2 regions of the Lysinibacillus sp. NPDC048646 genome follow, and region 2 is predicted to be linked to the other one. Evidence: predicted binding sites of a transcription regulator. Region 2 holds the regulator's gene; the other holds the start of a gene.
What was found. Region 2 encodes NrdR, which represses ribonucleotide reductase genes. Its sites were predicted from a motif close to AACACNATATATNGTGTT; they were not measured.
Positions count from the first base shown of each region.

Region 1: ACQKII_RS17090 (vitamin B12-dependent ribonucleotide reductase) is a predicted target of NrdR. The motif match lies at 6,084-6,101, and genes of this name have one in related genera.

Region 1 covers NZ_JBNNLZ010000017.1:72,800-89,604, forward strand. The annotation lists gene ACQKII_RS17065 (NAD(P)H-dependent flavin oxidoreductase) at 1-874, opposite strand, end outside; gene ACQKII_RS17070 (ABC transporter permease) at 946-1,671, opposite strand; gene ACQKII_RS17075 (ABC transporter ATP-binding protein) at 1,668-2,393, opposite strand; gene ACQKII_RS17080 (DUF3021 domain-containing protein) at 2,383-2,847, opposite strand; gene ACQKII_RS17085 (LytTR family DNA-binding domain-containing protein) at 2,858-3,298, opposite strand; gene ACQKII_RS17090 (vitamin B12-dependent ribonucleotide reductase) at 3,454-6,024, opposite strand; gene ACQKII_RS17095 (lipoate--protein ligase family protein) at 6,226-7,056, opposite strand; gene ACQKII_RS17100 (rhodanese-like domain-containing protein) at 7,489-7,875, shown strand; gene ACQKII_RS17105 (tetratricopeptide repeat protein) at 8,125-9,039, opposite strand; glycine riboswitch at 9,306-9,382, shown strand; gene ACQKII_RS17110 (amino acid permease) at 9,541-10,878, shown strand; gene ACQKII_RS17115 (glutaminase) at 11,359-12,312, opposite strand; gene ACQKII_RS17120 (hypothetical protein) at 12,395-13,165, opposite strand; gene ACQKII_RS17125 (hypothetical protein) at 13,292-16,156, opposite strand.
Region 2 covers NZ_JBNNLZ010000015.1:5,230-22,034, forward strand. The annotation lists gene mutM (bifunctional DNA-formamidopyrimidine glycosylase/DNA-(apurinic or apyrimidinic site) lyase) at 1-627, shown strand, start outside; gene coaE (dephospho-CoA kinase) at 641-1,234, shown strand; gene ACQKII_RS15715 (glyceraldehyde-3-phosphate dehydrogenase) at 1,450-2,472, shown strand; gene nrdR (transcriptional regulator NrdR) at 2,701-3,171, shown strand; gene ACQKII_RS15725 (replication initiation and membrane attachment family protein) at 3,190-4,557, shown strand; gene dnaI (primosomal protein DnaI) at 4,582-5,511, shown strand; gene thrS (threonine--tRNA ligase) at 5,888-7,822, shown strand; gene infC (translation initiation factor IF-3) at 8,244-8,747, shown strand; gene rpmI (50S ribosomal protein L35) at 8,779-8,979, shown strand; gene rplT (50S ribosomal protein L20) at 9,039-9,398, shown strand; gene ACQKII_RS15755 (DUF1294 domain-containing protein) at 9,963-10,235, shown strand; gene ACQKII_RS15760 (sigma-w pathway protein ysdB) at 10,352-10,747, opposite strand; gene ACQKII_RS15765 (dUTP diphosphatase) at 10,851-11,336, shown strand; gene ACQKII_RS15770 (M42 family metallopeptidase) at 11,462-12,550, shown strand; gene argF (ornithine carbamoyltransferase) at 12,791-13,756, shown strand; gene ACQKII_RS15780 (LysR family transcriptional regulator) at 14,150-15,049, shown strand; gene ACQKII_RS15785 (LLM class flavin-dependent oxidoreductase) at 15,248-16,576, shown strand; gene ACQKII_RS15790 (LLM class flavin-dependent oxidoreductase) at 16,623-16,805, shown strand, end outside.

The DNA.
Region 1 (16,805 bases), on a different contig from region 2:
CCGTCTCATACTCCTCTTGCAATGTTCTGATAATTTCACGAACTGACTCTCGCTTTTCGATATTTGTAACGCCATGACCCGCGGACCAGATATCTCGCCAAGCCTTGGCATTTACAAGATGGGTTAAATCAATGTCCTTTCTTGGCTTTAACGTCGATGGATCAATTCCTTCCTTTAATAACGAGGGAATTAAGACATTCACATGCACGCCACTAAAAGCATCCGTATATAAAATGTCATCGGTCTTACTGTCAATAACCATCTTTTTATAGTCTTCAGGTGCATTGCCATCATCACAAGCTAAAAAACGCGTCCCCATATAAGCGTAATCGGCGCCAATAATTTGTGCAGCTAACACGTCTGCACCGCTAGAAATAGAACCTGATAAAATAATCGTACCATTAAAGAACTTTTTCACCGCAGAGACAAAACCAAATGGATGAAGCTGACCTCCATGTCCTCCCGCTCCTGCACATACAAGAATAAGACCATCCACCCCAGTTGCCGCTGATTTCTCTGCATGCTTGACATTCGCTACATCAGCATAGACTTTTCCACCATAGCCATGCACAATTTCAATGACCCGCTTCGGATTACCAAGTGATGTAATAACAATCGGTGGTTCATGCCTTTCAATTAACTGTAAATCCTCTTCAAAGCGTGCATTCGCTACAGGATGACAAATAAAATTAACAGCCCAAGGCTCTGTTGGTAACGCCTCTTTAATGTTCTGTAACCACTCATCACAAACCGCTGCTGGTCTTGCATTCAATAAAGGAAACGAACCAATTGCCCCTGCCTTACTCGCTTCAATCACCATCGCTGGGTTCGATACTAAAAACATCGGTGCAACTATAATTGGTAAACTCGACATAAACCTTCCCCCTTTCATTGTTTATTCTATAAAAATCACATAAATCCTACTTCAAAGTTGAATTTTCTAGTTTACTCTTGCATTTTCCCTTTAAATACTAAAATAGCTATAATGAAAGTAAGGGCTGTATAGCCGACGACGATAGCGAGAGATAACAGAACATCTTCGTAATGTCCACTTAACACGGCACGCGCGGCATCAACAGCATGGACAAATGGCAGTAATTGAGCGATCGATTGAAATGCTCCCCCTATCATATCAAGCTGAAACCATGTACCACTTAACCAAGTTGTCACAGTGACAAATATTGCAAAAATTCCACCTACCTGTTTATCTGTAAATATCGTACCTAGTAATAAGCCAAAACCAATATACAATAAGGAAATAACGATGAGTACAATACCCATGAACAGTACAGATAGATCCAGTGACAACCCTAAAAATAGAGCAGCAAGTATACATACACTGATCTGCAATACCGCAATTGGTAATAACGGCAGTACATAGCCTATTACGTAATCAGCTGCTGTCATAGGCGAAGCGAAAATACGCATTAAAAAGGAGGTACTTTTATCCTTGCCAAGCAACATGCCTGAAAAAAGTGTCAGAAACGAAAAACTAAAGACAATGACGCCTGGTGTTAGCGTATCAATTTCATATAATGCAAATGGCATATTTTTTTGCATGGCTGAAAATAAAACCATCAATAAAACAGGTAAGGCTATACCGAAAAGTAGTGTTAATGGGTCACGTACGATTTCTTTATGGTTTCTTGTCGCAAATACAGCAGCCTTCAACGTGATTCCCCCTCTGTCAGCTCTAAAAAGACATCTTCAAACGTTGGTTTTCCTGTTTGGCTCATCAATTGTTGAATCGTACCAAGTGCTCGTAATTTTCCATTATGCATAATACCAACACGGTCCGCTAACACCTCTACTTCTTCTAAATAATGAGTCGTTAAAACAATCGTTACATGCCCTTTCAATTGACGTAAAATTGCCCATAAATCACGGCGCGCACGCACATCCATACCTAGCGTGGGCTCATCTAAAAACAAAATTTTCGGAGTAGACATCATAGCCATTGCCACACTTAATCGTCGCTTATAACCACCCGATAAAGTCTTAGCCTTTTCATGCTGGCGCGTCAGCAAGCCAAATATATTCATCTGTGCAATCGCACGTTGTTCCGCTTGTATTTTTGAATAGCCATAAAGTCGAGCCATTAATTGTAAATTTTCCACAACAGTTAAATTTGGTGCAACTGCTGTTTCTTGTGGTGAAATATTAATATTGTTCTTGACGGCAATCTGATTGTGAACGACGCTTGCTCCTTCCAAAAAAGCATCACCACTTGTAGGTGTAACAAGTCCGCATAGCATTTTTATGGTTGTCGTCTTGCCCGCAGCATTTTGACCAAGTAATGCAAAAAATTCACCTTTTTCAATGTTTAATGATAAGTGATCCACTACTACATGATCCTTATAATGTTTCGTTAATTCTTTTATTTCAATGGTCATGAAACTCACCTCTTTCTATGATTGCATTTATTTTTTCAATATCACGCTTGGATAGTTTATATTGCAACAACCATGTCACGATATATGTGCCGATGAAACTCGCCAGTAAGGAAAATAGATTAGCCATTGTTTTAGGCATCCATAAAATCATGACAATTGGTATCCAGACAATTGCCGTCATACAAAAATGCACGATAAATTGCTTCAACATGCTCCATCTAGCGATTTCAAAGACTAAAGCCGCTAGGGCAAATGTAACACCTATGATCCCGGTCAAAAAAATTTGCATACAAATAGCTACTGTGTCACTTGTAAATAAAGCACTAAAATCTGGAACAATCGCGATATAACGCCCTTTTCCCAAGCCAATCGATATACATATTTGCACAATTTGCCCAATCGCGACACCACTAACAAACCCACCTACTATACGTATCAGTAAATCTTTTCGCATCTCTTTCACCTCATATTCCTAATTGCTTCTTTATCTTCGATACATATCGCCTTGAGGCATACGTTTTAATTTCACCTTTTAGGACAACTCCTATCGTTCCTGTCTTACTAATATCCATTTGTTTAATCATGTTTCGATTGACGATTTCGACATTTGAAATACGTAAAAATTTTTGTGCATTTAGTTTCTTCTCTAGTTCATATAAGCGAAATCGTACCGTGTAAATGCCTTCTGTCGTCTGGATGAACACTTTTTTGGCTTCCGTATAAATACGCAAAATATCATTACAGGCAATCATCTCCACCCCTCTATTAGAAAATACCGCCAATGAATCAGCTGCTTTAGATGAGACTTGTTGCATAATTTGTTCTATTTCCTCGGTCATTTTATCTGTGAAAATAATAACTTTTGGTTCTTTGCATGTCGGATCTATCGACACTTCTACTTTCATATCATCACAGTCCTTTCATTCGCCTTCACTATAAAGTTTTCAAACTTCGATGTAAATGGATTTTCGATGACTGGTCGTTTTTACAGGATAAGTGGTGTATACAAAAAAAAGTGCCTATCCGCCTTGAGAGGCGAGATAGACACTTTTTCATTATTTTATAAACCACATTTAAGCTGTGCACCGCAGTTTGTACATGTGTTACAGCCGCCCATTTCTTCGACTGTTCCTTTACGACATACTGGGCATGTATTCCCAACGTCAGAGCCAACAACTGTCGTTGACGCTAGCGCTTGAATCGTATCGATTAATACGACTGGACGCTTTGTGTGTTCCTCTACTAGTTCTTCTTCAAATGATAACTGATCCATATCATTTTCTTCTGCTTTCAGTGTAAGTACTTGTGAGTCACGGCTACCATCTACATAAACCGTACCACCCTTAGCACCACCTTTATATAGGCGCTCATATACTTTTTCTACCTGCAGTACTGTGTAGCCTCTTGGCGCGTTCACCGTTTTTGAAATCGATGAATCGATCCATTTTTGAATGATACATTGTACATCCGCATGCGCTTCTGGTTTTAATTCCATCGATGATACGAACCATGAAGGTAAGTCATTCGCACTTACTTCTGGATGGCTATCTAAGTATTCTTGTACGATTTCTGCTTTGACCTCGATGAATTTACCTAAGCGTCCTGAACGGTAATATGTGAACGAGAAGTAAGGCTCAAGACCTGTTGCTACACCAACCATCGTTCCAGTTGAACCTGTAGGTGCTACTGTAAGTAAATGCGAATTACGAATACCTGTTGCTAAAATTTGCTCTTTGATATGCGTTGGCATTTTTTGCATGAAGCCTGTTTCTGTGAAGGCTTTACGTAAACGTGCCGTTTCTTCCTCTGTCGCACCTACTAAGAATGGGAAGCTTCCACGTTCTTTTGCTAATTCAGTTGATGCCTCATAAGCAGTTTCTGCAATTGTTTTAAAGATTTCATCAACAAGTGCATTTCCTCCCTCTGAGCCATATTCTTTTTCACAATAGATGAGTAAATCCGCTAAGCCCATTACCCCTAAACCAACACGTCGCTCACCTAGAGCTTGTACACGGTTTTCTTCTAGGAAATAAGGTGTTGCATCAATGACATTATCCTGCATACGTACACCTACGCGTACCGTTTCACGTAATGCTTCATAATCAACTGTTTGGTTTTCTTTATTAGCAAACTGTGCTAAATTCACAGCTGCTAAATTGCATACCGAATAAGGTGCAAGTGGTTGTTCCCCACATGGGTTTGTTGCAACAACACTTTGACCATACGCCTTAGCGTTTGTCATGTCATTTGCATTATCGATGAAGAAGATACCTGGCTCTGCAGAGTATGTTGCACATACATTGATAAGATTCCAAAGCTCTTTCGCTTTAATCGTACGGTATGTACGCACTTTGTAGCCCAACTTCTCCCATTCACGCACATCGCCAACCTTATGCCATTCAGTATTGTAGACAGCCATTTCTTCTTTTGAATATTCTTCAACCGCTGGGAAACGAAGCTCAAACTCAGCGTCATTTTCAACAGCTTCCATAAATTCTTTTGTCAATGTTACGGAAATATTGGCGCCTGTTAAAAATTCTGAGTTATGGACTGTATACGTTCCACCGTCGCGTAATTTATTTTCTGCATCACGAATAATCGCAGCATCAAATCCGCCTAAACCTTCGATATTTTTATAATTTACGATGCCTTGATACATGGCTTCATCTTGTGGTGATAAAGGCTTAAAGTTTAATTTTTCTTTAGCTAGACGGATAATAGACTCGTCCATCGTGTTTTCGATTAAGTATCGTAGAATACGTGGGTTTTGCATTTTTGAAATAATAAACTCCACGATATCAGGGTGCCAATCGGCCAACATTATCATTTGTGCGCCACGACGCGATCCACCTTGTTCCACAAGGTGTGTCAGTTTGGCAATATCATCTAGCCACGAAACCGAACCAGACGATTTTCCATTCACGCCACGTGCTAACGTATTGCGAGGGCGAAGTGTTGAACCATTTGTTCCTACACCACCACCACGGCTCATAATTTCCATTACTTGCTTACGGTGATCACTAATACCTTCACGTGAATCCGCTACAAATGGCATTACGTAGCAATTGAAGAACGTTACATCTGTTTCAGAACCCGCTCCATAGATAACTCGTCCAGCTGGGATAAATTTCAATGATACGAGCTGCTCATAAAATCGCTCAAACCATTCTTGGCGTTTCTCTGCTGTTTTTTCAACAGAGGCAAGCCCTGATGCATTACGTTTTGCAATTTGCTCATAAAAAATTTCAAGAGGCTTTTCTAACACGTCAATTGAACGCGTAATCACACCCGTTTCTTGCTCTTTTGAATCATCTAACGCGCTACGGTAGTCTTCCTCAATCAAAATATCTGCAGTTTTTGTAGACATATCAATCTTTTGAATTGTCCCTAAACCACGTGCAGGGAATTTTGGATCTGCCTTTACTGTTAAGACTACGAAATCACCAGCTTTTAGTGTTTTCTTCTCCGTATCCTTAAACGAATAGCGATCGATCATCACAAGTCTAGAAACACCTTTATGCTTAATATGCATATCAGGGGTTACGGGGTGAACCTGTGGAAATTGTTCAATATCTTTGTTTAACTGTTCAAGTTGTTTGTTTACTTCGGGTTGATGATTTGTTAGTACCATCGTTTTGCCTCCCTTATTCTCTGCTTACAATAATAAATACACAATATCATGTGTTGTTAAACACTACATATTGTGTATGTTTCTTAACAAAAGATACTATATATAGTTTTTTAATTCAACTCTTGCAATTTCGAATAGAATCAGGACTGCTTGTCATCACAAGGTTTAAACGATAAAAAAATATTTTTCTTATACCATTATTTACTTTTTGAAGTTCCAATCATCATGTGCATATTTTTTTTCTTCCAATGCACGTACATATTCTAATTGCTCCTCAGAAAGTGTAAATGGTTTTAAATCAATTTGCAATGATTTTGCAAAACCTTCTCGGAAAGCCGTCACACATTGGTCAATGGAAACAGGTTCTTTCACAAGGCTATTAATGGCAACAGCCTTGTCAGGCAGCTTTTTACGCATGCGTTCTTTTGCCTCTTCACTTGAAAAATTAAATACTGATAATAGTTTTTCTTCATCGAGATCAAGTAAAATCGCACCATGCTGTAAAATGACACCTTTTTGACGCGTTTGCGCACTACCCGCTATTTTTTTTCCTTCTACGACAAGTTCATACCAACTTGGTGCATCAAAACAAACAGCACTCTTTGGCTGCTTCAAGTCGGCCTTTTTTTCTTCCGTATCCGGCACACTAAAATATGCATCCATCCCTAAATTATGAAAGCCCTGTAAAATCCCCTCGCTCAGTACCCGATACGCCTCTGTTACCGATTCAGGCATATTTGGATAGCTTTCTGTGACAATGACGCTATATGTCAACTCATGTTCGTGTAAAACTGCTCTTCCTCCTGTTGGACGTCGCACAAAACCTAGCCCTTGTTCACGAACCGCTTCAAAATTAATATCTCTTTTTGCCTGCTGAAAATAACCTATCGATAGTGTCGCGGGCTCCCACTCATAAAAACGAATCACAGGAGGAATTAACCCCTCACTATGCCAATCCAGCAATGCCTCATCTAGTGCCATATTAAACGAAGGACTACATTTCCCTGAATTTAAAAAATACCAAGTTGTCATACAATCATCTCCTACAAATATCAACTACGCCTCGGCGTAATTGAGTCCAAATTTTGAATTATGTTTAGTCCTGCACGAATGCTGAAGATGTCGGTCATTTTAGTAAAGCCACAAGACATGGCGTTTTTACTAATGCAGGTCAGTTAGCAGTTGCTTCTGCCGCTTCGCTTTCGGGCAGATAAATTGTCGCATGAACGCGACGAATCCCTTCAAAATTTGTGACATCCGCCGGGCTTTATCTTTATTCAGCATTCATCACCAATCACATTACCTAAAACGGTAAGAAAATTTCTTGATTGACACTACGTTTAACTTCTGCTGAATTCAGTAATATCATTTTTAGCACAATCTAGTTAATTTTATCAAACTCATTGGACTATCGCCACCGCATCTTTTATAATAATAAAGAAGATAGAAAGGGGTAAGAAAATCTTGAACATACTTATCACGATTGGTGTAATTTTAGTAGTTCTAATTGCATATATAGGTATCAATGCAATGCGTCTAAAAAAAGCCGTAACCAACTTAACACAAGAACAATTTATTGAAGGCTACCGTAAAGCACAGCTAATTGATGTGCGTGAGCAAAAAGAATTCGAGGCAGGTCATATTCTTGGCGCACGAAACGTTCCTTCTACAGCACTACGTCAACGTTTTAAAGAAATCCGACCAGATTTACCAGTATATCTATACTGTCAAAATACAGGTCGTAGTGCACGTGCTGCACTATTCCTAAAAAAACGTGGCTTCAACCAAATTTACCAGCTTGAAGGCGGCTTCCGTAATTGGACTGGTAAAATAAAAACAAAAAAACAATAAGAATTGCGCATTCGTACGCTTTGCGCTGACGGCTATCACCTTTAGCGCAAAATAGCTGTACACTTGGCATGCCATGGAGTATACGATAACGTGTCATACTCTGGCCTGACAAATCGAAGCGACAATCGTGTGTACGGCGCGAATGCCTATACTTTCTTATATTTTTTATAAAAAGCTAGCAACTTCTTTATTGGCTAGCTTTTTTCTAATATTCTGAGTTTCTACTATATAATAGTAGTTGTCTAACGACTAACCATCTAGTTCTCTTTCACCAAGTCCTTGATCATGCATTGGGCAGAAAAAAGTAAAACAGCGTGAAGCCATATATATTCCATTATTTGAAACAATTTCTAGCTGCCTATGCGCTCTTCTAGCACGTTCCATATTTGCTCTTAGTCTTAATTCTTTTTCTTCAATCTCTCCGGCATTCCACTCAAACTCTACCGCATCTACCGGCAATTCTTTTAATTCCCTATTTATTTCAACTATAAAGGCATTCAAAACAGTATTCAATTGAGATTCATTACCTAATTGATGAAGGACCCATAAATAATCAACTACCCATTCCCCTGTATGTGAATACTGCATGTAACCTTTTGCATACCACTCCGCCGCTTCTTTAAAATGGCCAATCCGTGCGTATAACTCGCCCATCTCAACTTCCCCAATAAAACGTTCCTGCTCACTTTCAAGAACTGTAAGCCATTTTTTTGCGTTGTGTAAATCTTCAGCTAAAACAAAACATTCCACAGCATTCATAAGTCCATAATTCTCCGTTTCATAGGATTTAATGAAATATGTAGCAGCTTTCGAAAATTCTTGTTGTTTTTTATAGATACATGCTAAATTATGTGCTACAACAGGCGACTCATACAGGGCATAGGCTTTTTCCAGCAATTGTTGTGCTGAATAATCGTCTGCCTTTCGCAAATATAACTCCCCGAGTAGTGCATATGGATAATATGATTTAGGTTCCATGGCTACAGCCTGCTTTGCATAGATAAATGCCTTGTCATACTCGTCATATTCTTTATAAAGTTCAGCTAAATTATGAATAGCTACAAGACTACTCTCTTCAGAAAGTGTTTGCAGTAATAATCGTTTCACTTGCTCGCTTTCCCCTTCTTTTGCCAATAACCTCGCAGCTTCCTTCACTCGTTTCATCCAATCACCTCCTATGGAAAATTATTATATATAAAGCATACTACCAGGCAAGCCAAGCAGCAAATTACAGCTTTTTTAGTATGTCTAAAAATACTACATTGTGTAAATAATTCATCAACCAGCACCCTATTTTTCTTTTTTCTGAAAACAGACAATTTTTTATACTTGAATAATAGCGTTAGCACTGATAGGATGTATAATATCTTAAAATAATGTATTGTCATTACGACGATACGTGCAATGAATGCTATGGATAAAACTATAGCAGGAGCATTTCTGGAGAGAGCGCAATATGCGTCGCCGAAGGGTTCACTATCTCAGGCAAAAGGACAGAGGAGTAATACAAACTTTCACCACGAAAGCTATACCACACGAATGTTCAATTTATTTTTTAACATCCTCAAATGGTATTTGTTATTCTGACGTTTACGAGACTAGTGTCGCCACTAGTCTCTTTTTTATTTTCCAGTCATAGCTTTACGCATCTTTGGAGGGGTTAACGTGGAACAACAACAGTTAAAACGTGAATTAAAAAATCGTCATGTGCAATTAATTGCTATTGGCGGTACAATAGGCACCGGCTTATTTTTGGGATCAGGAAAAGCCATCGCCTTAGCAGGACCTTCAATTATTTTCGCCTATCTAATTGTCGGAATTGCCTTATTTTTTGTGATGCGCGCCCTAGGTGAACTATTATTATCAAATACGGGTTATACATCATTCACTGATTTCGCCACAGAATATATCGGCCCATGGGCAGGCTATGTCACTGGTTGGACATATTGGTTCTGCTGGATTATGACAGCTATGGCGGATATTATAGCCGTTGGTGTCTATACACAATATTGGTTTGATATTCCACAGTGGGTACCAGCAGTTGGCTGTTTAGTACTATTATTAATTTTAAATTTATTGACAGTAAAACTATTTGGCGAGCTAGAATTCTGGTTTGCGCTTATTAAAGTGGTGACAATTGTTGCACTTATTATTATTGGATTATTCATGCTATTCACTGGTTTCCAAACAAATGCGGGTACCGTTTCTATGGAAAATCTTTGGGCACATGGTGGTCTTTTCCCTAATGGAATGTACGGCTTCCTAATGGCCTTCCAACTGGTGGTCTTTGCTTTTGTAGGGGTTGAATTAGTGGGTGTTTCTGCTGCTGAAACAGCAAATCCACAAAAAAACATTCCATCTGCCATCAACAAAATCCCATTACGAATCTTACTTTTTTATGTGGGTGCTTTATTTGTTCTTTTATGCATCAACCCTTGGAATGAAATGTCTGCCGCAAGCAGTCCATTCGTGCAAGTATTTACGTTAGCTGGAATTCCGATTGCAGCAGGTATTATTAATTTTGTCGTGCTAACATCAGCTGCTTCTGCTGGCAATAGTGGCTTATTCTCTACAAGTCGCATGCTCTTTAATCTTGGAAGCAATAAGCAAGCATCCTCTTCATTTGCAAAATTAAATAAAAACAGTGTACCAAGTAATGCACTGATTGTCTCTGCAATTGTCGTATCGATAGGTGCGCTATTAAGTAAGCTAATGCCCGAGAATGCCTTTAGCGTCGTGACGACGATTAGTGCTATCTGTTTTATTTGGGTATGGAGTATCATTTTGATCTCTCATATCATCTATAAACGTAAAAATCGAGCACTTCATGAAGCATCGATTTTCAAAGCGCCATTTACCCCATTTGTGAACTATTTGGTGCTTATCTTCTTTGCTTTCTTACTAGTTGTGATGTTCATCTCTGAGGCAACACGTACAGCGTTACTGTTAACACCAATATGGTTTATCGTGTTATTCATACTCTATAAAATGAAAAGAAAATAAAGTGAAACTTCAATCAGAGGGGCATAAAAGAGGTACCAACTCAACAGGTAATTTACCTGTCTGTTAGTGCCTCTTTTTTTTGTAAAGGTTTATTCAATTCTGTTTATCTTGTAACTACACATTAATTACTTTCATTCATCAATTTGTGAGTTTAATGGTAAAAGTAAAAGTAGGGCCTCGTTAAAACTATTTTGTCAATCTTTAATCGCAGTGAAAAACTGGACATCAGTATTTTCAACAATCGGTAACGCTATTTTAATTTTATTAGAACCTTCTTCAGTTGGTGAAAGTAATATTTCACGCTTATCTAAAGGATTTTTATCTCTACAAATAAATCCACAATACCGAGCTCAATCCTTACAAGCTGCTTAACAATAAAGTTTCTAACTTTTTGGGGTCACTTCAACTTCAAGGACATTGGCATTCGCGCATTCGCACACTTAAGATTGCTTTATTATTTACATGAGCGATTTGAGTCACTTAAAAAATATTCATATTCCACTCTGTGGCAATATGCTTCAGTAAATGAACACCTGCAACACTGTTTCCTATTGTATCTATCGCTGGCCCATAAATGCCGATTCCACAGCCAGTCGGGAATGGGGATTCTAAGCTTGCATGGCTTGGCACAGCCGCTAGAATTGCTCCAGAGACGCCACTCTTGGCAGGTAATCCGATAAACGCCGCGAATTTACCAGACGCATTATACATACCACACGTCACCATTAACGCTTTCGTTAATTTAGCTACTTGCTTAGGGAATAGCTGTGTTTTTAAAATAGGATGATAACCATCGTTGGCGATTACTAATCCGATCATGGCCATATCTGAAACATCTATTTCAATGGCACATTGCTTTAAATAAACCTCCAGCGCTTCCTCTACTGGACAATCTAAATAACCCGATGCCATCAAATAGTACGCTAGCGCTCGATTTCTATTAGCCGTTTGCCATTCCGATTGAAAAACTTCTTCATTGACACTTACTTTTTTTCCAAGTATTTTTTCTAAAAAATGTAGTAAATTATCTATTTTTTCCTGCGGTGAATCTCCTGAGAGCATCGAAGAAACTGTAATAGCCCCTGCATTAATCATCGGGTTAAAAGGCTTGCCGGGCTGATGACTTTCTAACCGTACGATCGAATTAAACGTATCACCAGTGGGTTCTACATCAACACGCTCTAATACATAAGATAATCCCTTATCCATACAAGCTAGAATAAACGTGACAATTTTAGATACACTTTGGAGTGTAAAGCTTTCCGTTGTATCTCCAGCCTTCATTTTACTACCATCTGGTCCGATGATAGCAATGGCCAGTTGATGCGGATTTTTTTGGGCAAGTGCTGGTATGTAGCTAGCGCAGTTGCCTTCTTTTGCAAACGGACGAAACTGTTCCACCCATTGTGCAATTTTTGTATGATCTTCTACCATATTTAAGTTCTCCTTTCAAGAAAAACAGAGCCTTCATAGCATAACCCTACGAAGACTCTATGCAAAAATTAGCCATAACTTATTAATGCTTAGGAGGAGTGGCGCCCTGTGGAATTAACAAAACATAAGTCTCACCATCAAGACGCTCTTGCCATTCTTTCCTCGCCTCTTCAATAAGTACCGGATTGTCAATCAATGTTATTACTGTACAAGCCATCGCTTTTGCCGCCTGCAACATGCCTTTATGGGCAATTGGCATAACGCCTTGAGACACAACCTGCCATGTATGAAGCGGTGTACCTAATGCCATACATGTTGTTGTACATTGCACGGTTGGAACTTTCCAACTTACATCGCCTACATCAGTAGAGCCTCCCATGATAAATTCTGGTAATATTTTTGGCATGCTATCTGCAATCACTTTATCTTTTAGCTGTGTAACATCCTCTTTACTTAGTCCTAATAACGCGGTTGCCTGAACCTCTGGGGAGAACGTCTTAAAAATAGCTGTAGCATGCTTTTCATCTTCGATTGTGTACGTAGGCATCCCAATTTCAAGCATCTGCTTATACATAATATCATAAAGTGTTTTATTTGAAATAAGATTTGATGCTGCGCCTTCAAATTGAACCTCTACAGATGTTTCAGTCATTAGCGTTGCACCTTTTGCTATGTTTTCAACACGCTTATAAATCTCTTGTACTTGCTGTTTTTTTGGTGCTCTCACTAAGTATGTCACCTCTGCATACTGTTGTACAACATTTGGTGATGTTCCACCTGTATTTGTAACTGCATAATGTACGCGAGCTTCCGGGATGATATGCTCCCGTAAATAATTTACACCAACATTCATTAACTCAATAGCATCTAAAGCACTTCCTCCAAGATGTGGAGCAGCGAGTTAAATTTGTAATGCCATAAAAAATACTCCCCAAAGATGGGGAGTAAATTGTGTGAGAATTGTGTGAGTGCCTGGCACCTACAAATCGTTCGGGTATAACTTATTATATAAAAGCTCTAATTTTTTTGAAAGCTTGCCATAACCAGTTTGCCAAGCTTTACGAGCAGTTTCACTATTCTCAGCAGGAATCGCTTCGTACAACGCATGCACTTCAGCTACTTTTTTCAAATCACTTTCAGCCTGTGTTAGCTTAGAATAATTTTTCACGATGCTTTTTTCTGACGAACTAAGCTTATCATAGTCTGCTCGGATGCTCGTAACTTTCGTTTGTAAATCAGCTATATAATCACCATTTTCAACAAGTAAATTAATAGCTTCTATTAAGCCTAACGCCGTTTCATTTGCTTTTTGTTGGTTCTTATCAGCTTCAATAATCTTTTGACGAGTTTCTTGACTCACTAAGTTCATTTGCTTGGAAGTAAGCTTGGCAAATGCTTTAATGACCGTTGATGGATTACTTGCAAATGACTTATCATACTGTTTCATGAATGTCTCTACTTTTTTAACATCTGCTACAGCCGCTGTTAAAATCGAAGCATTGGTGATGAGTTTCTTATCACTTGCGCTCAATTTATTGTATTGAGCAGAGAGATTCTGAATTTCTTGGAGAGACACCGTATATAAATCGTCCGAAACCAAAGCACCGATTTGTCCATTTAATGTTGATAAATTTGGTGCATTTCCATCTACTAAACGATTATTTAGTAGATCTTCGTACTGTGGTTTTGCTAAATGCTGCTGATTTGCTGGTAATTTTGCATAAGCCTTTTCCACAGTTTCTATTTTCTTCGCTTGCTTCGCAACGTCCATTTCTTCTCTAGCAGTTTGTACCTTTTTATGGAATGATTTCACCCCGGAAACGTCTTTACTTGCTGCCGTTAATAAATGGTAGTTAGTGACATACTTACGTGCTGAAGATGAAAGACTTTTATAAGTCACTGTCGCTGCGTTTACAGCAGTTTCTAACTGTGTAAACGAGTACTTTGTGATATCAGCAAACTTTGCAAGATCAACTTTTAGCGCTTCTGCTGCAGCTTTATCTGCCGGTTCTTTGCCATCAATCGTTACATTTGGTGATTTATTCAAAAATTCATCTGCATTATAAACAAGTGATTGTTGCAAACTTGTCAACTTATTATAAGCTTTTAACGTATTACTATAGGTAGATTGTAATTTACTTTCAGCTACACCACTTGTCAGTGTAAGATTTTTATATGCAACCATGTCCTTAATGACTTTTTCTGCTGTTTTGATATCTTTTTGTAGCGTTAAAATGCTTTGATATCCGATAATTTTAGCAGCTGAATTTTTCGTTAAAGTTTTATAATCAACAATTATTTTGTTGACATTTTTCACATGACCCTGCCATGTTTCCGCTGATGGATTTATAGGGTAGCTTTCCTCTCCAATATAGCGATTTATCTCAGCATTTAAATAATAAATTTGATTCTCTTCTGCATTTTCTGCATCTAATAATTGCGTTACATAAGTAGCAGGCACTAATTGAAGCTGTTTATACGTTAGCTTTTCATAAGCAGTGCGAATGGATTTTGCAGTTGTTACTTGCTTGTTTGGTGTATTATTTACGGATAATTTATCAAAAAGTTTAATAAATTGTTCAATCTTTTTAATGTCTTGCTTCGCTTCATTTAAAATTGTTTGATTTTGTACTGTTACTTGGTAGTTTTTTGATAACTTCGCTATATCTGTTTCAATCGCCTCAACAGCCACTTTTAGAGACTCCATACTTGTAGGTACATACTTCACAAGAGAATCTTCATAGGATAATAGTGCAACAATCGCTTGATTCAATCTTCTAACTTCCGCAATTTGTGCTATATCTGCTGGCTCTTTCAAAATGTCCTTAATATTCGTATATAAAACATCACCTAAATCTAAGCTACGTAGCAATAAATCAAACTTATTGTAAGTATCTTCAATTTCTAATAAGTATTTTGGCAAGTCTTTTTCATTTACTTCTTTTACTTTATTCACTTTTTCATTTAATTTGCTTATTGCCTCTATGTCCACAAGTGCTCGCTTCAGTACATCATAGTTGGTCACATTCGCCTTTGCAGCGGCAGATAGCTCTTGGTATTTCTTTTCTAATAAATCTACTTCTGCTTTAAATGATTCTAAGGTCGTTACATTATATTTGCTATCGCTTATACGTATAGTTTTAATATCGTTAATCAAAGTATCAGACGGTTCTTTAGATACTGTCAACGGAGACGACACATCCGACTCAACAACTGCAGAACCAACCTTCGCTTGCACCTTCACGATAAAATCCTTCATTCCTTTTTCTAAAGCATCCGCAGGGATTTTATATGTACCACCTGTTGCCCCATTAATAATAGTGAATGATTCACCAACTTTATAAAACCATTGATAGCTATATGTAATTTGACTGCTTTGTAACTTTGCTCCGCCTTTATCTGTTACGTTGGCTCCTGTGACCCTTATCGTTTCACTCGGTGCTACAAAGTTTGAAGTCGTATCGAATGTTGGCTGTGTAATTTCAAGTTCCAATGTATTAATGGTACGTGATTCACTTTTGAACGTAGTTCCCGTCGTCGAAATCGCTTCTACAAAAATTGTTTTTCCTGCTGCTTCAGCTGGGATTGTGAAAGATGCCATTGTTGCACCAGAAATCGGTTTATTCGTAGTAGTGCTTGACCCACTTTCGCTCTCTACATAGTACCACTGATACTTATTGATAATTGTGTTTGCTGGTAATTTTTCAATGGACGCCTTCAACGTTTCATTGACTGTATTCGTGCCTGTGACTAAAACCGTTGATACTTCCTCTGCCCCTACTACTGTAGGAACAATAAAGGCTGCCGGAATAGCTGCTACTGTGAAAAGTAATTTTTTATTCAATATATTCAGTCCTCCTCTTTCCTTCTATAGAGTTATATCGGTAACATTTAAATAATTTCCTTTGTTTTATGGCATATTTCTAATAAAGTGTATTTTCTACCAAACTTTATAACTAAAAAGATAATAATTTGACGTTATTGACTATTTTATATAATAAATCAACTTTATTTTTCTTCTTCAAGATCGTACACTATCATAATAAGGTCGATTAAGAGAACTACTGACAGTATTTCCCTCAATATTTCTGACAAAAAAAGTCTAACAATCAATAATGATTGCTAGACTTTTCTTGTTTATTTATTTCTGTCTTCATACAATTGTTCTTTTGGATAGATTATTGAATGCCTTTGTATGTTGAAAAATCCACATATGGGAATACGCTCAGGTCTGTCAGGGTTGCACTCCGGTCTAGCCAGGCATCGCTCAGGTCTGTACGGTTTCCGCTCGGGTATAGACAGGCATCGCTCAGGTCTGTACGGTTTCCGCTCGGGTATAGACAGGCATCGCTCAGGTCTGTACGGTTTCCGCTCGGGTATAGCCAAGCATCGCTCAGGTCTGTACGGTTTCCGCTCGGGTATAGACAAGCATCGCTCAGGTCTGTACGGTTTCCGCTCGGGTATAGCCAAGCATCGCTCAGGTCTGTACGGTT
Region 2 (16,805 bases):
ATGTTAGTGAGTCATTTAGGGATGACAGGTGCATGGTTTGTTGTGAATTCGCCTGAGGAGATTGGTGAGGCTAAATTTAAAAAACATATTCATGCAACATTCCAAATGACTGACGGTGGCTATTTAATTTACTCGGATATTCGCCGCTTTGGTGAACTACGTTTTTTAGCTCAAATAGAAGATCATGCGCCACTTACAAAAATGGCACCTGAGCCGTTTGATGCGGCTGCGAGTGATTATTTTATTGCCAAATCATTGTTACCGAAATATGAGAAAAAGGCTGTTAAAGAAGTGATAATGGATGGGCAAGTCATATCAGGCTGTGGCAATATATATGCCACAGAGGCATTGTTTGCTCAAAAAATTCATCCTGCTCGCAAGATGAGCCGTATTAGTGAAAAGCGGAAACGTGAATTGTTTGAGGCGATTGTAGTTGTACTTCGTCAGAGTATTGAAGCTGGTGGTTCAACGATTTCGGATTATCGTAATATTAATGGTGAGGCGGGAAGCATGCAAAACCGATTAAAAATGTATGGGAAAAAGATATGCCAAGAGTGTGGGACCGACACGTGTCAAATGACGATAGGCGGGCGCACATCAGTCTTTTGCCCAAATTGTCAACATTAAAGGGGAATTTACTATGATTATCGGACTAACAGGAAGTATTGCGAGCGGAAAAAGTACAGTAGCGAAAATGATGACAGCGCTCGGTTTACCAATTGTCGATGCAGATATTGTGGCACGTGATGTCGTAGAACCAGGTTCCAAGACGTTAACATTAATTGCTGAAAACTTTGGTGAAGAAATATTACTTGAAGATGGAAACCTAGACCGCACAAAACTTGGCGATATCATATTCCATGAGCCTGCGAAGCGCAAGATATTAAATGATATTATGCATCCTGCTATTCGAGAGGAAATGCTTCGTCAACGCGATGCTTTTGTAGAAGCGGGTCAAAAACATATTATTATGGATATTCCACTGTTATTTGAAAGTAAATTACAGCATTTCGTAGAGCGTATTATCGTGGTATCAGTCAGAGAAGATGTACAACTCCGTCGCTTAATGGAGCGTAATCATTTATCGAAGGAGGACGCGCTAGCCCGCATTCATTCCCAATTGCCATTGTCCGTTAAGGAAAAGGGTGCTCACGCGGTGATTTACAATAATGAAAATATAGATCAAACTGAAGTGCAACTAAAGAAAATCCTTCATCATTGGGGTGTTCTTTAAAATGAGTGCGTAGCGAGAACATATCGCTACGCATTTTTTTGTGTGCATGCGCCATAATAAAGATAAAGTAAAACAACTTATGGTCCATTTATTTTTCAGAAAATAAGAACTTTTTTATTATAAGTTTATAATGTTCATCTTTTTTAAAATTGTGTTATACTAATCAGCATAAAGTATAATTAATATGAGTACGTACTCACAGGAGGATTTTATAAATGACAGTTTCAATAGCTATTAATGGTTTCGGACGTATCGGACGTATGGTTTTTCGCCAAGCGATCGTACAAGATGATTTAAATATCGTTGCAATCAATGCGAGCTACCCAGCTGAAACGCTAGCACATTTGATTAAGTATGACACAAATCACGGCACATTCCAAGGTACGATTGAACCTGCAGGCGATGCTCTACTTGTAAATGGTAAACGCGTGCAAATTATTAGCGAACGTGATCCATTACAATTACCATGGGCGAAAATGGGTGTGGATATCGTAATTGAAGCGACTGGTAAATTCAATGAACGTGAGAAAGCAGCACTGCACTTAGAAGCGGGCGCGAAAAAAGTAATCTTAACAGCACCAGGTAAAAATGAAGATATTACAATTGTTTTAGGTGTAAACGATGAAAAACTTGATGTTGAAAAACATGACGTTATTTCCAACGCTTCTTGTACAACAAACTGCTTAGCACCAGTTGCAAAAGTATTGAATGACACATTTGGTATCGAAAGCGGTTTAATGACAACAGTTCACGCTTATACAAATGACCAAAAGAACCTAGATAATCCACATAAAGACTTACGTCGTGCACGTGGTTGTGCACAATCAATCATTCCAACATCAACAGGTGCTGCAAAAGCATTGAGATTAGTGTTACCAGAGTTGGATGGTAAAATTCACGGTATGTCACTTCGTGTTCCAACACCAAACGTATCTTTAGTTGACCTTGTTGTAGATTTAAACACCGACGTAACAGTAGAATCTGTGAATGCTGCATTTGTGAAAGCAGCTACTGAGGGTCCAATGAAAGGCATTTTAAACTTCTCGATTGAGCCACTTGTATCGATCGATTACAATACAACAACTTATTCTTCAACGGTAGATGGTCTTTCTACAATGGTAATGGGCAACCGTAAAGTGAAAGTACTTGCTTGGTATGACAACGAGTGGGGCTACTCTGCACGTGTTGTAGATCTTATGAAAAAAGTTGCAAGAGCGTTAGAAACAGTTAACGCATAGTTTTTATTCCATTAAAATGGCTCTTCAATATGAGCTATAAACAGGGCAAATACCAACCTTTCAAATTTACTTTTTAAAGAGCACATCGAAATCCTCGTGGTTTCGATGTGCTCTTTTGTTGGACAAAAATACTACATCTTGCCAGAAAAAACGAAAGTGATTTTTTACAAGCGGGAAATTTGTTATAATAGATATATTAAATTGTTGTGGAATCAGGAGAGTAAATATATGAGATGTCCATCTTGCCAATTTAACGGAACACGTGTAGTGGATTCGAGGCCTGTAGATGATAATAAAGAAATTCGTAGACGTCGTGAATGTGAGTCATGTGGCTTCCGCTTCACAACGTTTGAAAAAATTGAAGAGACACCATTAGTCGTTGTGAAGAAAGAAGGTTCACGGGAAGAGTTTAGCCGCGAGAAGGTATTACGTGGTCTTATTCGTGCTTGTGAAAAACGTCCTGTCGCTCTTGATATACTTGAAGGGCTTGTATTATCTATTGAAAAAGATTTGCGTCGTATAGGCAATGCTGAAGTACGATCGGAGGATGTCGGAGAAATGGTGATGGACCGCTTAGCGAAAATTGATGAGGTCGCCTATGTGCGCTTTGCATCGGTTTACCGTCAGTTTAAGGACATCAATGTCTTTATTGAAGAAATTAAAGAAATTATTCAACGTCAAACTGAAAAAAAATCATAAAGCAAACAGAGAGGGTGAATGACGTTGATTCATCTGTATAAGGAGTTACAGCCAGCTGATACTTTTGACATTCGTCTACCTCATGCGCTTTCTACACAGGAACGTCAGTTAGTAACATTGTTTTATCAGCCTTTAACTGGAGCAGAGCCAATCAGTCTGTATTTAACGTTATGGGCTGAAGCAGAGCAAATGCCCGGGCAGCAAATGACGCATTATTATTTGATGAATGTACTGGGAATACCTATTGGCAAAGTTTTTGAGGCACGTATTGCGCTAGAAGCAATTGGCTTATTGCGCACGTGGAAAAAAGAAGACACTGAGCAACGTAGCTTTCTATATGAACTTATGCGTCCACTTGATGCAGATAGCTTCATGAAGGATCCGCTTTTGTCGATGTTCTTGTTCAGTAAAATTGGAGAACAAGCGTATCGAAAACTGCGTCAACGATTTATTCGACCTGTAAGAGACACTGAATTTAAGGATGTATCACGTGCCTTTATTGATGTATTTAAGCCAGTCAGTTCAAATATTCCTTCTGAGCTTCAGGTCGGTACAGAAAATAATAAGCCACAAAAAGTATATCCGTTCTATTTTGAACAATTTGACTTTGAGTTACTACAGGCCGGATTATCGGAGCAACTAGTGCCATCGAGTCTATTAACGCTTGATGTACGTGAAGCCATTGCAAAATTAGCTTTCTTATATCGCTTAACTGCATTGGATATGCAAAAAGTTGTCATTTTAGCACTCGATGATGATTTAGGCATCTCGCAAGAGCGACTGCGCAAAGCGGCAGCTGATTTTTATAAACTGACTGTGTCTAAAGAGCCACCGAAACTTGCTAGAGTTTATGAGGCGCCAGCTTCTGTAGAGGATTCCATACAAAAAACGAAAGATCAAGAGTTACAGCATTATTTAGAAACGACTGCACCTGTTCAAGTGTTACGCGATATTAATAATGGGAAAGAGCCATTGCAAACATCTGTCCAACTTGCTGAAAGCTTAATCGTTCAACATGGTATGCCAGTAGGGGTGGTCAATGCGCTATTGGAATATGTCATGTTAACGACTGACATGAAACTACCTAAAAAATATGTAGAAACGATTGCCGACCATTGGGTACGTAAAAATATTCAAAATGCAAAGCAAGCAATGGAGCTTGCACGTCAGGAGCATGATAAATATACAACGTGGAAGAATAAGCCTCAGACATCGGCGAAAAAGAACACCTATTCAAAGAATCGCCGTGAGGAGAAAGTTCCGGATTGGTTTTATAAGAGAAATGACAAGCAAGTAGAGGGTACGTCAGAAGCAGTGGTAGAAGCAACAGATTTTGAAAAGGAACGTCAAAAAATATTAGAAAAGTTAAGCAACCAGCAGGAATAAGGTAGGTGAATAACAATCGAACCAATTAATGGACCATTACAACGAGCGATTAAAATGCCATCCTTTCAAGAGCGTTACGAAGCGATGCGTAAAGAAATTTTAGAACACCCTCGTGTCCAAAAATTTTTAGCGGAGCATGCGGAGGAATTAAGCTATGAGGCAATCGAACGTAATTTGCCGAAGCTCCAGGAATTTATAAATCAATCGACGGAATGCTGCGGGTGCGACCATACTGCTCATTGTACAAACTATTTAAAAGGTTTTGTTCCAAAGCTGCGAGTAGTGCGGAACACAGTAGAAATTGATTATGTACGCTGTGAGCAAAAGGTTCGTGAGGATGATCGCCGTGATATCACTAATTTGATTGCAAGCATGCATATGCCAAAAGATGTTTTACAGGCGACGATTACTGATTTATTTATTGATGATTATTCGCGTGTGGATATTGCCAACCGTGCAGCAGACTTTGTGCAACGTGCACGTGAAACCGGGATATTGCCAACAAAGGGCTTTTATTTATATGGGCAATTCGGTGTCGGAAAATCGTTTGTGTTAGGTGCATTAGCCAATGAGCTTGCAACGATTAAAGTAAGATCCGTTGTCGTTTTTGTCCCTGAATTTTTACGTGAGATGAAAAATGCAATCGGGGACAATACATTGCAAGAGAAAATTGACTATGTCAAAAAGGCACCTGTATTGATGTTGGATGATTTAGGGGCAGAAACGATGTCGGCTTGGACACGAGATGAAATTTTAGGAACGATTTTCCATTATCGAATGGCAGAACAATTACCGACTTTCATTACGTCTAATTTTAACTATGATGAATTAGAGCACCATTTAGCACAGTCGCAAAAAGGTGACTTGGAAGTAGTCAAGGCTGCCCGAATAATGGAACGTATTAAAGCCATTACAGAGCCTGTGCAAATGGGTGGCAAAAATCGACGCGAGTAATATTGATGGTTGCAATTTACGACAATCGAGCGTATACTGTCACATATACTAAATAACAAAATGCATTGATGAGGACATGAATATTGTGTATCAGTTTGAAGAGAGGGAAGTCATCGGCTGTAAGCTTCCTAGTGTGAACACATTATTTACTACCTACTGAGCAGCGAGAGGGCATATCTTTCGCCGGTCCCTAGCCCGTTAGCTAGCCTTGAGCTTCGTCTGACTTTATGGTCGGAAGGAAGAAGGGTGGAACCACGAGCATACGCTTCGTCCCTTTTATTAGGGACGGGGCTTTTTTGTTTTTTGCGGTTTTTTGTTCGCTCAAATCTCACATCATTATGCATCAAAATAAAAACCAATAAGGAGTGCAAATAACATGTCAGATATGATTAAATTAACGTTCCCAGATGGCGCTGTAAAGGAATTTGCCAAAGGTACATCAACAGATGACGTCGCATTATCAATTAGCCCGGGACTTCGCAAAAAAGCTTACGCAGGTAAAGTCAACGGTGAGTTAGTGGACTTAAAAACACCAATCGAAGAGGACGCGACAATTGCGATTATTACGCAAGATGATGTAGAAGCACTTGGAATTCTACGTCACTCAACAGCCCATCTAACTGCACAAGCTGTTAAACGTCTATTCCCAGAAGTAAAACTAGGTATTGGTCCAGTCATCGAAGGTGGTTTCTACTACGACATCGATGCACCAACACCAATTACTGCTGAAGATTTACTGGCAATCGAAAAAGAAATGAAAAAGATCATTGCTGAAAACATCGAAGTAGAGCGCAAAAATGTTTCTCGTGATGAAGCGCAAGCAATCTTTACGGAAATTGACGATGAATACAAATTAGAATTGCTTGAGGCGATTCCAGCTGACGAGCAAGTATCTATTTACTACCAAGGTGAGTTTTTCGACCTTTGCCGTGGTATTCACGTACCATCAACTGGTAAGCTACGTGAATTCAAACTCCTTTCGTTAGCCGGTGCTTACTGGAGAGGAAACTCTGATAACAAAATGCTTCAACGTATTTACGGTACGGCATTCTTCAAAAAGGAAGAGCTAAAACATCACTTACAAATGCTTGAAGAAGCAAAAGAACGTGACCATCGTAAAATCGGTAAAGAGTTAGAGTTATTTACAACTTCTCAAAAAGTAGGTCAAGGTTTACCACTTTGGTTACCAAATGGTGCAACAATTCGTCGTGTTATCGAACGTTACATCGTGGATAAAGAATTATCTCTTGGTTATAAACATGTATATACACCAGTTCTTGGTTCAAAAGAGCTTTATCAAACTTCTGGCCACTGGGATCATTATCAAGATTCAATTTTCCCACCAATGGAAATGGACAATGAAACATTAATCATGCGTCCAATGAACTGCCCACACCATATGATGGTGTACAAAAACAGCATGCATTCTTATCGTAATTTACCATTACGTATTGCTGAGCTTGGTACAATGCACCGTTATGAAATGTCAGGCGCTGTATCAGGGCTACAACGTGTACGCGGAATGACGCTAAATGATGCGCATATCTTTGTTCGTCCAGACCAAATTAAAGTAGAGTTCCAAAAAGTAGTCCAGTTAATCCTGGAAGTTTACAAAGACTTCGATTTAAAAGATTACTCATTCCGTCTGTCTTACCGTGACCCAGCGGATACGGAGAAATACTTCGATGACGATGCAATGTGGGAAAAAGCACAAAGCATGTTAAAAGAAGCAATGGATGAGCTTGGCTTAGATTATTTCGAGGCTGAGGGTGAAGCAGCATTCTACGGTCCAAAACTTGATGTACAAGTAAAAACAGCTATTGGTAAAGAAGAAACTTTATCGACAGTTCAGTTGGACTTCCTTTTACCTGAACGTTTTGACTTAACTTACGTTGGAGAAGATGGTAAACCACATCGTCCAGTTGTTATTCACCGTGGTGTTGTATCAACTATGGAACGTTTTGTTGCCTTCTTAATCGAAGAATACAAAGGGGCATTCCCAACTTGGTTAGCACCAGTGCAAGTAGAAGTAATTCCTGTATCAAATGAAGCACACTTTGATTATGCAAAACAAATTGAAGAGCAATTAACTGCTGCAGGCTTACGTGTAGAAATGGATGATCGAGAAGAAAAACTTGGCTATAAAATCCGTGAAGCACAAATGAAAAAAATCCCATACATGCTTGTGATTGGCGATAAAGAAGTAGAGGCAAATGGCGTAAACGTTCGTCGCTACGGCTCAAAAGATTCCGAAACAATTAGTTTTGAGGATTTCCTAGCAAATATTAAAGCGGAAGTCGCACGCTTCTAATAATAGTAAGAGAAAACCTTGCTCCCGTTAGACGGTGAGTGAGGTTTTTGTAGATATAATAATATTTTTTAGGTATACATTATAAATTATTAGGCCATGCTAATCGTAAATGAGCAAAATTTATTTGACAGCTTGTTCAGTACATGCTAATATAATGAAGGTTAATGAATACAAAGTTTGTGGTTGAAGTAGAGGCTGCCCGCTTCTCACCTGATACAACGCTTAGGCTGTGAACAGGTATGACACGTTGAATTGTTTTGCGTAAACTTACGCATGCACATATAGCGGGCGGACATCTTCAAAAATGTCCGTCCTTTTTTTATGGACATGACGAGAGGATGTACCGTTCAACCGGGCAAGGCTTTGCCCAAACCATGTATTCGCGACAACTACTTGGAGGTGGATTACTATTAGCAAAGACATGTATGTAAACGAAGGCATTCGCGCACGTGAACTTCGATTAATCGATCACAATGGTGACCAGCTTGGTGTAAAGACACGTAATGAAGCGCTAGAAATCGCCGCTCGTGTAAACTTGGATCTTGTCCTTGTGGCCCCTCAAGCCAAGCCGCCAGTCGCTCGTATCATGGACTATGGTAAATTTAAGTTTGAACAGCAAAAGAAAGACCGTGAAATTCGTAAAAATCAAAAAGTCATCGTGTTAAAAGAGGTTCGTTTGAGCCCATCTATCGATGAACATGATTTCCAAACGAAGCTACGTAATGCTATTAAATTCCTTGAAAAAGGCGATAAAGTAAAATGTAGTCTACGTTTCAAAGGTCGTGCGATTACACACAAAGAGATTGGTCAACGTGTGTTAGATCGTTTTGCTGAAGCTTGTGCTGAAGTATCGACGGTTGAACAAAAACCGAAGATGGAAGGCCGAAGCATGTTCTTAGTTCTTCAACCAAAGAACGAGAAATAATATTAGACGAACAGTTTAGGAGGAATTCGATATGCCAAAAATGAAAACACACCGTGGAGCTGCGAAACGTTTCAAAAGAACGGGTTCAGGTAAATTAAAATATGACCGTGCTTACGGTAGCCACTTATTTGCAAACAAATCTACGAAACAAAAACGTCACTTACGTAAAGCAAACGTAGTTTCATCTGGTGACTTCAAACGCATTAAATCATTACTTGTTTACATGAAATGATTAACTACACAAAATAAACTAACATTCATTATTTAAATGAAAAGCAGGAGGTAATTCATATGCCACGCGTAAAAGGCGGAACAGTGACGCGCAAACGTCGTAAAAAAGTATTGAAATTAGCTAAAGGTTACTATGGTTCTAAACATACATTATATAAAGTTGCTAACCAAGCAGTAATGAAATCAGGTCAATATGCATACCGTGACCGTCGTCAGAAAAAACGTGATTTCCGTAAATTATGGATCACTCGTATCAACGCAGCTGCTCGCATGAACGGTCTTTCATACAGCCGTTTAATGCACGGATTAAAAGTTGCTGGTATCGAAGTTAACCGTAAAATGTTAGCTGATCTAGCTGTAACTGATGCAGCAGCATTCACACAATTAGCAGACGCTGCTAAACAAGCAGTTGCTAAATAATTTTGACATAGTCAAAATTATTTCTGCGACGAAAGCGAAGCGACAGTCGCAAAATGTGTTCTCACACCGACAGCGTAAGCCACGGATGTGGAACAAGCAATCGCTAAACAGTGTATAGTAAAGGCTGATGGATTTTTCCATCAGTCTTTTTTTATGTTACACTAGTAAAAAAATAGAAAGATAAAAAGGCGTTTTATGCCTCAACTAAAATCCATGACGGAGCAAAGGAAACAACACAGTTTTTCCGTAATCAAGCATCGTTAGGGCAAGGGGAAAAATACTTGGGGGCTATGCAGTACGAAGGCAGCAACAATTATGAAATACGTGAGCCAAATACTGTGTGTTGGCGTTTTAAGCGTAGTAATATTCCTCAAAATTTTGAACAAGCCCTTAAGGAATTACAGCTTTTCGCAAAGACAAAAATAGTGGTCCTGCTAGCGATCAAACAGCAGACTCCATTGCCTTTAAGTTTCAACAAATAGATAAAATAGAAAAACAGGTGATTCTACAAATTGCCGATATATTGCAAAGGTATATTAGGTAAGTCACCAAAAGGAGATTTTAATGGCTCAAGCATTACTTGCCTATATGGCGATTGTATCAGTTGTCCTGCTTATTATGATGGGCATGGATAAATCAAGAGCGAAAAAACATGAATGGCGCATTGCTGAGCGTACATTGTTTACGTTAGCAATTGCTGGTGGTGCAGTTGGAGGCGTACTAGGTATGTATTTATTCCGACACAAAACACGCCATAATAGTTTTGCTTTCGGCTTCCCGCTTCTTGCAGCTATTCAAATTTTTATCATCGTACAATTATGGGGTAGCTCTCTGTAGGGAGCATCCTTTTTTATAGTAATGATGGCATCGGTAAATTTTAAAAGTTGGGTGATAAACGACGAAAAGTTCTCGATAAATCATAAAAAATAATTCCATAAACATAAAACACACCCTCATTCCGAGGATGTGTCGCGCATAAGCTGTTCAATGGGTTGCTTCCAGTTGATTTTTGCGTTTGGATAATTCATTAGGATTTCCTGTTGCAGGTACGTGAAGTCACTTTTCGTAAATCCTTGTAGGGTCGCAGCGTCTCGAGCACCAACGAAAATTGTGACAACCTCAAATGCATCTTCGGTTGTGCCTAAGTATTTTTCGCCTTCAAAAAGCGCACCCTTAAAAGAAATAAAGAAATTTTTCCTTACATTTTTAACGTCATCATAAAAGTAGTACTGGCCTTTTTCATAGGCTTCATCAAGTTTTCGCTTAGGATCAGTTATATAACGAATCGCTTTATAAAATACATAAATAATAAGCGCAATGACAGCAAGTCGAATAAGTAACGGTAACATTTTTTAAATTCCCCCTTGAAGAAAGGTTATTCCTTCCTATACGATTAGAGAGGGCAATTAGTTTCATTATTTATAAATATTTTTAGAAATTTAGGAGAAAAAAATGAATTTACAACAATTGTTTAAAATGCAAAAAGAGCTTGATGAATTTATTGAGACAACACAAAAAATTGAACACGATGTTTTTAAGGAAAAAGGTTTAGCATTAATGGTTGAACTAGCAGAACTTGCTAATGAAACTCGTTGCTTTAAGTTTTGGAGCACAAAAGGGCCGTCAGCACGTGACGTAATTTTAGAGGAATATGTGGATTCGATTCACTTTATATTATCGCTTGGATTACTAAAAGGTTATACAACAATTGAAAAATGGCCAGTTATAGAGGAAAAACGTGATTTAACGGAAATATTTTTAATGACACAGAATTATATTTTAGCGTTTATTGATCAGCCAACTGAGGATAAATATTTAGCCATTTGGCAATGCTATGGTTTACTTGCGTATAATCTGGGCTTCACTTTTGAGGATGTCGTGTCAGCCTACATTGAGAAAAATGAAGAAAATTATAATCGTCAACGCAGTGGCTATTAACTTGATGCTGTATGCGTTTTGAATATGAAGTTGTAAAAATACATCAATATTCAGACGATTCGCTAGGAATATTTCGGTAAACGAAGTATAATAGAGGAGATATATAAGAAGTAGGAGGCATAGGGATGACACAACTAGATTCAACTTTGCAAATGTTTAAGGATTTAACGGATGCGAATGGTATCGCAGGTAATGAACGCGCACCTCGCGAGGTCATGAAAAAATACATCGCACCGTACGCAGATTCAGTAGAAACAGATAATTTAGGTAGCGTGATTGCTAAAAAAGTGGGCGATGAAAATGGTCCGAAAATAGTAGTCGCAGGTCATTTAGATGAAGTAGGTTTCATGGTGACACACATTGACGACAAAGGGTTCATCAAATTCCAAACTGTAGGTGGCTGGTGGAGCCAAGTTATGCTTGCCCAACGTGTAACAATTACAACGCGCAAAGGTGAAGAAATTATCGGGGTGATTGGTTCTAAACCACCACATATTTTGCCAGCAGAAGTACGTAACAAAGTGGTAGACATTAAAGATATGTTTATCGATGTTGGTGCGGCATCAAAAGAAGAGGTACTGGAATGGGGCGTATGTCCTGGCGATATGGTAACACCATATTTCGAATTCAATGTGATGAAAAACGACAAGTACCTATTAGCTAAAGCATGGGATAACCGTATCGGTTGTGCAATTGCTATTGATGTTATGAAAGCATTAAAAGATGAAAAGCATCCAAATATCCTTTATTCTGTAGGAAACGTACAAGAGGAAGTTGGTCTTCGTGGTGCAAAAACAGCTACACATAAAATTCAGCCAGATATCGGCTTCGCTGTCGATGTTGGTGTAGCTGGGGATACACCAGGAGTAACACCGAAAGAGTCTAACAGTAAAATGGGTGCTGGTCCACAAATCGTTGTTTACGATGCGTCGATGGTATCACATCGTGGCCTACGTGAGTTCGTTTTAGATGTGGCAGATGAAAACAATATTCCATATCAATTTGAGGCGATGGCAGGCGGCGGTACAGACGCTGGCTCTATCCACGTAACTGCAAATGGTGTACCTGCCTTATCAATTGGTATTGCCACACGCTATATTCACTCACATGCAGGTATTTTACACCGTGACGACTATGATAATGCTGTGAAACTAATGGTAGAAGTCATCAAAAAATTAGACCGCGATGCAGTGAACAAAATTACATTTGACTAATAAATATGATGAGCTTGCCTTCGGGCAGGCTCTTTTTAATTGGGACTATTTTTGAAATACATAAGAAATTAATTCAGTTAAGAAAAATTAGATTATGCATAAATATTGACTTTGATGCATTATTGACACAAATAGCAGTCGAATTCTAATTTTTGAAAATAAACATAAAAATTCAGTTGATTTTATATTTATGCATGTGTATACTAAACTCAACAGCAACAAAAGCAAGGAGCGAAGGCTATGAAATTACTAGAAGAAGTGCAGTTGAAGTTAGTGTCCAGCTTAAAAGGAAAAGACCTACTGACTTTGCTAGACTATACAAGTGAAGAAGTACAGGGATTAGTTGCTCTGTCAACGCAACTTAAAATTATTACAAAAGAAGGCACATGTCCAAAGTTACTTGAAGGCAAAACACTCGGCATGATATTTGAAAAACATTCAACACGTACACGTATTTCCTTTGAAGTAGGCATGAATCAATTAGGTGGTAAAGGTATGTTTATGCATGCACGTGATTTACAGATTGGACGCGGTGAGTCAATTTATGATACAGCACATGTGCTATCAGGTTACTTAGATGGTATTATGATTCGTGCAAACTCACATGCCATGGTAAAAGAACTTGCAGAGCATGCTTCCATTCCAGTTATAAATGGCTTAACAGATATTTATCACCCATGCCAAGCATTAGCGGATTTAGAAACAATTGCTGAAAATAAGGGTGAACTACAGGGACTTAAAATTGCCTATGTTGGAGATGGTAACAACGTGGCGCACTCATTAGTAGTCGCTTCTGCACACGTAGGAATGCACGTAGCAGTTGCAACGCCAGTTGGCTATGAATGTGATACAGAGGTTATCGCAAAAGCACAAGCTATCGCAGCGGCAAATGGCAGTACGATTACAATTACGAATGATCCAGTAGAAGCGGTAAAAGATGCAGATGCTGTTTACGCAGATGTTTGGACATCGATGGGGCAAGAAGAGGAAGCTGCAAAACGTCTACAAGACTTTGCTGCTTATCAAATCAATGACGAGCTTGTTGGCCATGCAAAACCTGATTATATGTTCTTACATTGCTTACCGGCGCATCGTGAAGAAGAGGTGGCAACATCTGTTATTGATGGCCCTAATTCTTACATCTTTGAGCAAGCAGAAAATAGACTACATGCACAGAAAGCGGTACTTGCATCCATTTTAGGATAATGCGATACGAAACTTTTCTTACTGTGCGACTAGCTAAGGAAGACAGTCTTTGCTTCAATTATCGTTTATTGATTGACATATACTTCTCGTGTTGAGAAGTGTTATATTTTTAGCGTTCAAGTTGGCAACAGAGGGTGGCAATTTTGAATAACATAACAGCGGCAAGCAGACAGAGGGATGTGTACCGCACGCGATGACAGTTGTCAAGATGGATGGCCTCATCGCTACATAGTGAAAGTAACCTGGGAGACGCTGGGTTGCTTTTTTTATCTTTTTACAGAAGGATTCAATCACTATTTGATAAGTTAAATACCTAGTTTTCCAATATTTTATAGAGAATTAAGGGGAGAGTCTATATAATAGGGTAAATAAGTAATTATGGGGGGACTACGGTTGAATATTGATCATATCGAGGCGTTTTTATATGTTGTGCATTACAAGAGTATTCATAAAGCTGCCAATGTATTGTTTTTGTCGCAACCAACAGTGACGGCTCGTATAAAATCATTGGAGCGAGAATTAAATGTTGAATTATTTCACCGGGATGGGCGAAGCGTCATATTATCGGATAAGGGGAAGGGTTTCTTGCCATTTGCGACACAGATTGTGCAAACGTTTCAGCAAGGAAAGAGGCAATTACAGGAAACACAGCAATCAAATGAAATTTGTATCGGCACAAACCTAGTGACAGCTCAATATTTTTTAGCTTATGCGCTACCCAAATGGAAAGAAATTTTTCCACATATGCGCTTTCAAATTATTACTGGTTCAACAAGTGTTATGTTAGAAAAACTGCAAAGTCACCAGATCGATATAGGGTTTATTCAATATGTGCATAAAGAAGGAATTAATAATGAGTTATTGCTAAGTAATGCTGTCAAACTGGTTATGCATCATGAACATCCTTTTATCCGAAATACATTTATTAAAGCTAAGGAACTTGCAAAACAGAAAATGGTGTTTTTTGAGTGTGGGGCGTTTGATTGGAATTATGTGCATAAGATGTTTGAGGTAGAAGGTGTGACGGCAAATATTGAAGTACGTACAGACCATTTAGAAGTAGCCAAGGCACTCATTCGCACGAAAGAATACATGAGCTTTTTACCACATTTATGTGTGAAAAAAGAGCTTGAAAGTGGGGAGTTTTTAGAAATGGACGTGAAACATTTGCTCGATATGAACCAGCATGTATTTTTGACATATATGAATAAGGATACGCTCGCACCAGCATTCTGGGAAACTATTCTGGAAACGGCTGTGCAATTTGAAGGCGTACAAGAAAAACTCGATTGATAAAATATTTTATGGAAAAGTAAAATTTTTTCTATTATGTGACCTATTGCATAATGTTCAAATGAACTGTAATATCTTCCTCAATCCTATTTTATTTATGCATGTTCGTGGAGCAGCATAAGTGAAATATTATTTTTTAAATAAAAACATACTTTACCGCTATGTTTAGTAAATATAAAAATTTAGGAGGAAAAAATGATGGTGAGACAGGATAAAATTCGATTTGGAGCAATTATTCATGGGGTTGGTGGTAATATTTCAGGTTGGCGTCACCCAAAGGTAGCAAGCAATCAAAGTGTAAGCTTGCCCTTTTATACGCAACAGGCACAAAAGGCAGAACAAGGGAAATTTGATGTTGTTTTTATTGCAGATGGCGTATTTATCAATGAAAAATCGATTCCACATTTTTTAAATCGCTTTGAGCCACTGACTATTTTATCGGCATTGGCCGTAGCGACCAAAAAAATTGGGTTAGTCGGGACTGTTTCAACGTCTTATAGTGAGCCATTTACAGTGGCGCGCCAGTTTGCATCACTCGATCTTATTAGTGGTGGTCGAGCAGGCTGGAATGTAGTGACGACACCATTAGAAAGCACAGCATTGAACTACAATAAAACAATCGAACAACACCCAAGCCACGCGGAACGCTACCAAATTGCAGAGGAATATTTAGAGGTAGCAAAAGGGCTTTGGGATTCATGGGACGATGATGCCTTTGTTGCAGATGATGAACACGATGTATTTTTTGACCAAGAAAAACTTCACACCTTGAACCATAAAGGTAAGTATTTCTCTGTACAGGGACCGTTAAATATTGCTCGCTCGCGACAAGGTCAGCCGGTAATTTTTCAAGCTGGATCATCCGATGCAGGCATTCGTCTAGCTGCAAAGGATGCAGATGCAATATTCACACATGGTGCATCGATAGAAGCGTCACAGAACTTTTATAAAAGGGTGAAGGCAGAGGTTAAAGCATTTGGTCGTAATCCTGATGAGGTTAAAATTTTTCCAGGAATATCACCAATCATTGGCGACACAGTTGAAGAAGCAGAAGGAAAGTATCAGGAAATCGTAGAGCTTGTGTCCATTGAACGTGCACTCGCTTATCTAGGTCGTTACTTCGACCATCATGATTTTACACAGTATGATGTGGATGCGCCGTTCCCAGAGCTTGGCGATATTGGCGCAAATAGCTTCCGAAGTACGACAGACTATATTAAAAAGTATGCAAGAGAAGAGGGGCTAACACTTCGCCAAGTGGCTTTACGGGAAGCAACGCCAAAAACTGCCTTCTTTGGTACAGCAGAGCACATTGCAGATTTAGTGCAAGAATGGTTTGAAAAAGAAGCAGCGGATGGCTTTATTATAGGTGTTACAGTACCTGGAGCGCTTGACGATTTTGTTGACAAAGTTGTACCGATTTTACAAAAACGTGGGCTATATAGAGAGGAATACGAGGCAGATACATTACGTGGCAATTTAGGTTTACCTTTTAAAGAAAGTCGATTTGTCAAACAGTCTGTCTAAAAACCTAGTAAATTTATTTGAATAAAAGAGTTTAAGGAGGAAATGTATGAGTTACTCATTAGGCATACTCGATCAAAGTCCCATTATTGAGGACGCAACAAATGAACAGACCTTACAAAATACGGTGGCATTAGCACAAAAAGCAGAGCAGTTAGGCTATTCACGCTTTTGGGTGTCTGAACACCACAATACAGATACATTAGCTGGGACATCACCGGAGGTTTTAGTA